Regions from separate parts of the Geobacillus zalihae genome, predicted to be linked through region 3. Evidence: a T-box and tRNA genes for the amino acid it is inferred to sense, from the RefSeq annotation. Region 3 holds a T-box; the other regions hold tRNA genes.
What was found. A T-box is a leader RNA that pairs with one kind of tRNA and senses whether it is charged. The one in region 3 lies ahead of ileS (isoleucine--tRNA ligase), so its partner is inferred to be a tRNA-Ile.

Region 1 (2,262 bases), 1.0 Mb from region 3:
CACGCCATCACCCATCAACGGGCTCTGACTACTTGTAGGCACACGGTTTCAGGTTCTCTTTCACTCCCCTCCCGGGGTGCTTTTCACCTTTCCCTCACGGTACTGGTGCACTATCGGTCACTAGGGAGTATTTAGCCTTGGGAGATGGTCCTCCCTGCTTCCGACGGGATTCCTCGTGTCCCGCCGTACTCAGGATCCGCTCGGGAGGGAACGAAGTTTCGACTACAGGGCTCTCACCTTCTCTGGCCGGCCGTTCCAGACCGGTTCGTCTACCCCGTCCCTTTCTCACTCCCATCGTGAGCGGTCCTACAACCCCAAGAGGACATGCCTCTTGGTTTGGGCTGTTCCCGTTTCGCTCGCCGCTACTCAGGGAATCGCGGTTGCTTTCTTCTCCTCCGGGTACTAAGATGTTTCAGTTCCCCGGGTGTGCCCTCCATGCCCTATGGATTCAGGCATGGATACTGCCCCATTACGGACAGTGGGTTCCCCCATTCGGACATCTCCGGATCAACGCTTGCTTACAGCTCCCCGAAGCGTTTCGGCGTTTGCCCCGTCCTTCATCGGCTCCTAGTGCCAAGGCATCCACCGTGCGCCCTTTCTAGCTTAACCTATTGCGCTCTCGGCTTCTTCCTTTGCTTTATCGGTTATCTAGTTTTCAAGGAACGAGACTGCTTCTTGAATTTGCTTCTCTGCAGTCTTGTGCCGAGGAATCTTGCTTCCCTGAACCTGCTAGAAGACGAAGGCGCAAAGTAGCTCCTTTGAATTCGCTTCTTCGCTGGTTTGCGTCGAGAAATTCAGCTTCTCCGAATCCGCTTGTAGACGCAGACGCAAAGCAACTACGTTGAAACCTCTTACCTTGATATGGTGGAGCCTATCGGGATCGAACCGATGACCTCCTGCTTGCAAAGCAGGCGCTCTCCCAGCTGAGCTAAGGCCCCATCCAATGGGCCTAAGTGGACTTGAACCACCGACCTCACGCTTATCAGGCGTGCGCTCTGACCAGCTGAGCTATAGGCCCATATACACATTGCAAGGAACAATAAGTTCCCTCAAAACTAAACAAAACAGCAAGCGTCATTATAATCAAACTGATAGGTTTTGTCAAGAAATTCTGTCTAGCTCCGGCGCCTGGTTCTCTTCTGCCAAATAACCTTCCCCCTCGGGGGGTGCAAGCACCCCTGCGGGTGAAGAACATTTGGCTTCGAGAGCCGATCTCGGCGCCTCCGCTTTTCGTAATGTCTAGCTCCGGCCGCCATCGGCTCGCGACGCTTCGGTCCTGCTGCGGCGGGCTAAGCCCGCTCGCAGGCCCTCCAGCGCACCTCGCCGATAAGCGGGCGGCCTCCGCTTTTCTCCTTAGAAAGGAGGTGATCCAGCCGCACCTTCCGGTACGGCTACCTTGTTACGACTTCACCCCAATCACTTGCCCCACCTTCGGCGGCTGGCTCCCTTGCGGGTTGCCTCACCGACTTCGGGTGTTGCAAGCTCTCGTGGTGTGACGGGCGGTGTGTACAAGGCCCGGGAACGTATTCACCGCGGCATGCTGATCCGCGATTACTAGCGATTCCGGCTTCATGCAGGCGAGTTGCAGCCTGCAATCCGAACTGAGAGCGGCTTTTTGGGATTCGCTCCCCCTCGCGGGTTCGCAGCCCTTTGTACCGCCCATTGTAGCACGTGTGTAGCCCAGGTCATAAGGGGCATGATGATTTGACGTCATCCCCACCTTCCTCCGACTTGTCGCCGGCAGTCCCTCTAGAGTGCCCACCTTCGTGCTGGCAACTAGAGGCGAGGGTTGCGCTCGTTGCGGGACTTAACCCAACATCTCACGACACGAGCTGACGACAACCATGCACCACCTGTCACCCTGTCCCCCCGAAGGGGGAACGCCCAATCTCTTGGGTTGTCAGGGGATGTCAAGACCTGGTAAGGTTCTTCGCGTTGCTTCGAATTAAACCACATGCTCCACCGCTTGTGCGGGCCCCCGTCAATTCCTTTGAGTTTCAGCCTTGCGGCCGTACTCCCCAGGCGGAGTGCTTATCGCGTTAGCTGCAGCACTAAAGGGTGTGACCCCTCTAACACTTAGCACTCATCGTTTACGGCGTGGACTACCAGGGTATCTAATCCTGTTTGCTCCCCACGCTTTCGCGCCTCAGCGTCAGTTGCAGGCCAGAGAGCCGCCTTCGCCACTGGTGTTCCTCCACATCTCTACGCATTTCACCGCTACACGTGGAATTCCGCTCTCCTCTCCTGCCCTCAAGTCCCCCA
Region 2 (2,262 bases), 1.0 Mb from region 3:
AACCCGAGGCTAGCCCTAAAGCTATTTCGGGGAGAACCAGCTATCTCCAAGTTCGATTGGCATTTCACCCCTACCCACACCTCATCCCCGCACTTTTCAACGTGCGTGGGTTCGGGCCTCCAGCCGGTGTTACCCGGCCTTCACCCTGGACATGGGTAGATCACCTGGTTTCGGGTCGACGACGACGTACTCACACGCCCTGTTCAGACTCGCTTTCGCTGCGGCTCCGCCTCTCCGGCTTAACCTCGCACGCCATCGTCACTCGCCGGTTCATTCTACAAAAGGCACGCCATCACCCATCAACGGGCTCTGACTACTTGTAGGCACACGGTTTCAGGTTCTCTTTCACTCCCCTCCCGGGGTGCTTTTCACCTTTCCCTCACGGTACTGGTGCACTATCGGTCACTAGGGAGTATTTAGCCTTGGGAGATGGTCCTCCCTGCTTCCGACGGGATTCCTCGTGTCCCGCCGTACTCAGGATCCGCTCGGGAGGGAACGAAGTTTCGACTACAGGGCTCTCACCTTCTCTGGCCGGCCGTTCCAGACCGGTTCGTCTACCCCGTCCCTTTCTCACTCCCATCGTGAGCGGTCCTACAACCCCAAGAGGACATGCCTCTTGGTTTGGGCTGTTCCCGTTTCGCTCGCCGCTACTCAGGGAATCGCGGTTGCTTTCTTCTCCTCCGGGTACTAAGATGTTTCAGTTCCCCGGGTGTGCCCTCCATGCCCTATGGATTCAGGCATGGATACTGCCCCATTACGGACAGTGGGTTCCCCCATTCGGACATCTCCGGATCAACGCTTGCTTACAGCTCCCCGAAGCGTTTCGGCGTTTGCCCCGTCCTTCATCGGCTCCTAGTGCCAAGGCATCCACCGTGCGCCCTTTCCAGCTTAACCTATTGCGCTCTCGGCTTCTTCCTTTGCTTTATCGGTTATCTAGTTTTCAAGGAACGAGACTGCTTCTTGAATTTGCTTCTCTGCAGTCTTGCATCGAGGAATCCCACTTCCTCGAATCTGCTAGAAGACGCAGATGCAAAGTTGCTGCCTTGAACCTGCTTCTTCGCTGGTTTGCGTCGAGGAATTCAGCTTCTCCGAATCCGCTTGTAGACGCAGACGCAAAGCAACTACGTTGAAACCTCTTACCTTGATATGGTGGAGCCTATCGGGATCGAACCGATGACCTCCTGCTTGCAAAGCAGGCGCTCTCCCAGCTGAGCTAAGGCCCCATCCAATGGGCCTAAGTGGACTTGAACCACCGACCTCACGCTTATCAGGCGTGCGCTCTGACCAGCTGAGCTATAGGCCCATATACACATTGCAAGGAACGGTCAGTTCCCTCAAAACGAAACAAGGCTGCTGCCTTGAGTCAGCTTCTTTGCGGCCTTGCGCCGAGGAATCCAGCTCCGCTGAATCACTCGCAGACGCAGGCGCAAAACAACCGAGAGAATAACCAATTCCCTCAAAACCAAACAAAACAGCAAGCGTCATTATAATCAAACCATTCGATTTTGTCAATAACATCCTTAGAAAGGAGGTGATCCAGCCGCACCTTCCGGTACGGCTACCTTGTTACGACTTCACCCCAATCACTTGCCCCACCTTCGGCGGCTGGCTCCCGTAAGGGTTACCTCACCGACTTCGGGTGTTGCAAGCTCTCGTGGTGTGACGGGCGGTGTGTACAAGGCCCGGGAACGTATTCACCGCGGCATGCTGATCCGCGATTACTAGCGATTCCGGCTTCATGCAGGCGAGTTGCAGCCTGCAATCCGAACTGAGAGCGGCTTTTTGGGATTCGCTCCCCCTCGCGGGTTCGCAGCCCTTTGTACCGCCCATTGTAGCACGTGTGTAGCCCAGGTCATAAGGGGCATGATGATTTGACGTCATCCCCACCTTCCTCCGACTTGTCGCCGGCAGTCCCTCTAGAGTGCCCACCTTCGTGCTGGCAACTAGAGGCGAGGGTTGCGCTCGTTGCGGGACTTAACCCAACATCTCACGACACGAGCTGACGACAACCATGCACCACCTGTCACCCTGTCCCCCCGAAGGGGGAACGCCCAATCTCTTGGGTTGTCAGGGGATGTCAAGACCTGGTAAGGTTCTTCGCGTTGCTTCGAATTAAACCACATGCTCCACCGCTTGTGCGGGCCCCCGTCAATTCCTTTGAGTTTCAGCCTTGCGGCCGTACTCCCCAGGCGGAGTGCTTATCGCGTTAGCTGCAGCACTAAAGGGTGTGACCCCTCTAACACTTAGCACTCATCGTTTACG
Region 3 (2,262 bases):
CTCTGCGGACCGGGCGATGTCCTGTCGGCGCGCGGTTTTGGCCGCTGCAAGCTGTTTTCGGTGGAAGGGCCGACGAAAAAAGAGCGCTGGCTCGTTCAGATCGGCCGACAAAAATAAGCAAATGACGGCAGGAAATCGGCAAACCGTGTCGAATGAAAGTGAAGAAAAGGAATGATGGAGACGGAGGTGGCCGTTGTGCCGTTGACGCCATTGGATATTCACAACAAGGAATTCAGCCGCGGGTTTCGCGGGTACGATGAAGACGAAGTGAACGAGTTCCTCGATCAAGTCATTAAAGACTATGAAATGCTCATCCGTGAAAAAAAGCAGCTGGAAGAGAAAGTGGCCGAACTGACGGAAAAGCTGAACTACTTTGCGAACATTGAGGAGACGCTCAACAAGTCGATTCTTGTTGCTCAAGAAGCAGCGGAAGAAGTGAAGCGGAATGCGCAAAAAGAGGCGAAGCTGATCATTAAAGAGGCGGAAAAAAACGCCGAGCGCATCATCAGCGATGCATTGGCGAAATCGCGGAAAATCGCCCTCGAGATCGAGGAGCTGAAGCGGCAGTCGAAAGTGTTCCGCGCCCGTTTCCGCATGCTTGTCGAGGCCCAGCTTGATATGATCAACAGCCGCGATTGGGACGAGTTGATGGAGTATGAGGCGCCGGATTTGGAAGAAGGGGCGAGAGAACCGCTGTCACAGCCTTGACGAACCGAAGACGTTTCGGTTATAATAATTGGCAAAAATCGCCGCATCAGCCGCCGTGGGAGGCGGTTGGCTTTTTTCAGGATGAATAGCGAAATAGCCATCGACGATGAAAGGGACAGTAGCTCTTGTACGACCGGTCGCAGCGAGCCGGGGATGGTGGAAGCCTGGCATCGGCGCAAGAGTGAACATCACCCTGGAGTTCCATGCCGAACATCAAGTAGGCCATGGCGCGTCATTCCCGTTACGAATGAAAAGTGGGCTGTGCGTCGTTTGCATGGCCAAGAAGGGTGGTACCGCGAGACCGTTCTCGTCCCTTGCCGGGGGAGAACGGTTTTTTTATTTGGAATCTATCGTTCGAAGGAGGAGCAAGGATGGATTACAAAGAAACGCTGCTTATGCCGCAAACCGAGTTCCCGATGCGCGGCAACTTGCCGAAGCGGGAGCCGGAAATGCAAAAAAAATGGGAGGAAATGGACATTTACCGGAAAGTGCAGGAGCGGACGAAAGGACGGCCGCTGTTTGTCCTGCATGACGGCCCGCCGTATGCCAACGGCGACATTCATATGGGCCATGCGCTGAACAAAATTTTAAAAGATATCATCGTCCGCTACAAATCGATGAACGGCTATTGCGCGCCGTACGTGCCGGGCTGGGATACGCACGGACTGCCGATCGAAACGGCGCTCGCGAAGCAAGGCGTCGACCGCAAATCGATGAGCGTCGCCGAGTTCCGCAAGCGGTGCGAGCAATACGCGTATGAACAAATCGACAACCAGCGCCGGCAGTTCAAGCGGCTCGGTGTGCGCGGCGACTGGGACAACCCGTACATTACGCTCAAACCGGAGTACGAAGCCCAGCAAATTAAAGTATTTGGCGAAATGGCGAAAAAAGGGCTCATCTACAAAGGGTTGAAGCCGGTCTATTGGTCCCCGTCAAGCGAATCGGCGCTCGCCGAAGCGGAAATCGAATATAAAGACAAGCGTTCGCCGTCGATTTATGTCGCCTTCCCGGTGAAAGAAGGCAAAGGCGTGCTTGAGGGCGATGAGCGAATCGTCATTTGGACGACGACGCCGTGGACGATTCCGGCGAACTTGGCGATCGCGGTTCATCCGGATTTGGATTACCATGTTGTCGATGTCGGCGGAAAACGGTATGTCGTCGCCGCCGCCTTGGCGGAATCGGTGGCGAAAGAAATCGGTTGGGACGCATGGTCGGTCGTCAAAACGGTCAAAGGAAAAGAGCTTGAATACGTCGTGGCGAGACATCCGTTTTATGAGCGCGACTCGCTTGTTGTGTGCGGCGAACACGTCACGACCGACGCCGGCACGGGCTGCGTCCATACGGCGCCGGGCCACGGGGAAGACGACTTTCTCGTTGGGCAAAAATATGGGCTTCCGGTCCTTTGTCCGGTTGATGAACGCGGCTACATGACCGAGGAAGCGCCGGGATTTGAGGGGATGTTTTACGAAGACGCCAACAAGGCGATTACACAGAAGCTTGAGGAAGTCGGCGCTTTGTTGAAGCTTGGGTTTATCACCCACTCGTATCCGCACG

Region 1: it encodes a tRNA-Ile, which carries the amino acid that the T-box ahead of ileS (isoleucine--tRNA ligase) is inferred to sense. The anticodon was not compared.
Region 2: it encodes a tRNA-Ile, which carries the amino acid that the T-box ahead of ileS (isoleucine--tRNA ligase) is inferred to sense. The anticodon was not compared.

What each region holds. Positions count from the first base shown of each region.
Region 1 is NZ_CP129217.1:10,191-12,452, reverse strand. It holds rRNA gene QWV57_RS00055 (23S ribosomal RNA) at 1-609, opposite strand, end outside; tRNA gene QWV57_RS00050 (tRNA-Ala) at 863-938, opposite strand; tRNA gene QWV57_RS00045 (tRNA-Ile) at 945-1,018, opposite strand; rRNA gene QWV57_RS00040 (16S ribosomal RNA) at 1,358-2,262, opposite strand, start outside.
Region 2 is NZ_CP129217.1:29,063-31,324, reverse strand. It holds rRNA gene QWV57_RS00150 (23S ribosomal RNA) at 1-894, opposite strand, end outside; tRNA gene QWV57_RS00145 (tRNA-Ala) at 1,148-1,223, opposite strand; tRNA gene QWV57_RS00140 (tRNA-Ile) at 1,230-1,303, opposite strand; rRNA gene QWV57_RS00135 (16S ribosomal RNA) at 1,525-2,262, opposite strand, start outside.
Region 3 is NZ_CP129217.1:1,028,957-1,031,218, forward strand. It holds gene QWV57_RS05355 (YlmH family RNA-binding protein) at 1-117, shown strand, start outside; gene QWV57_RS05360 (DivIVA domain-containing protein) at 196-708, shown strand; T-box leader at 806-1,026, shown strand; gene ileS (isoleucine--tRNA ligase) at 1,080-2,262, shown strand, end outside.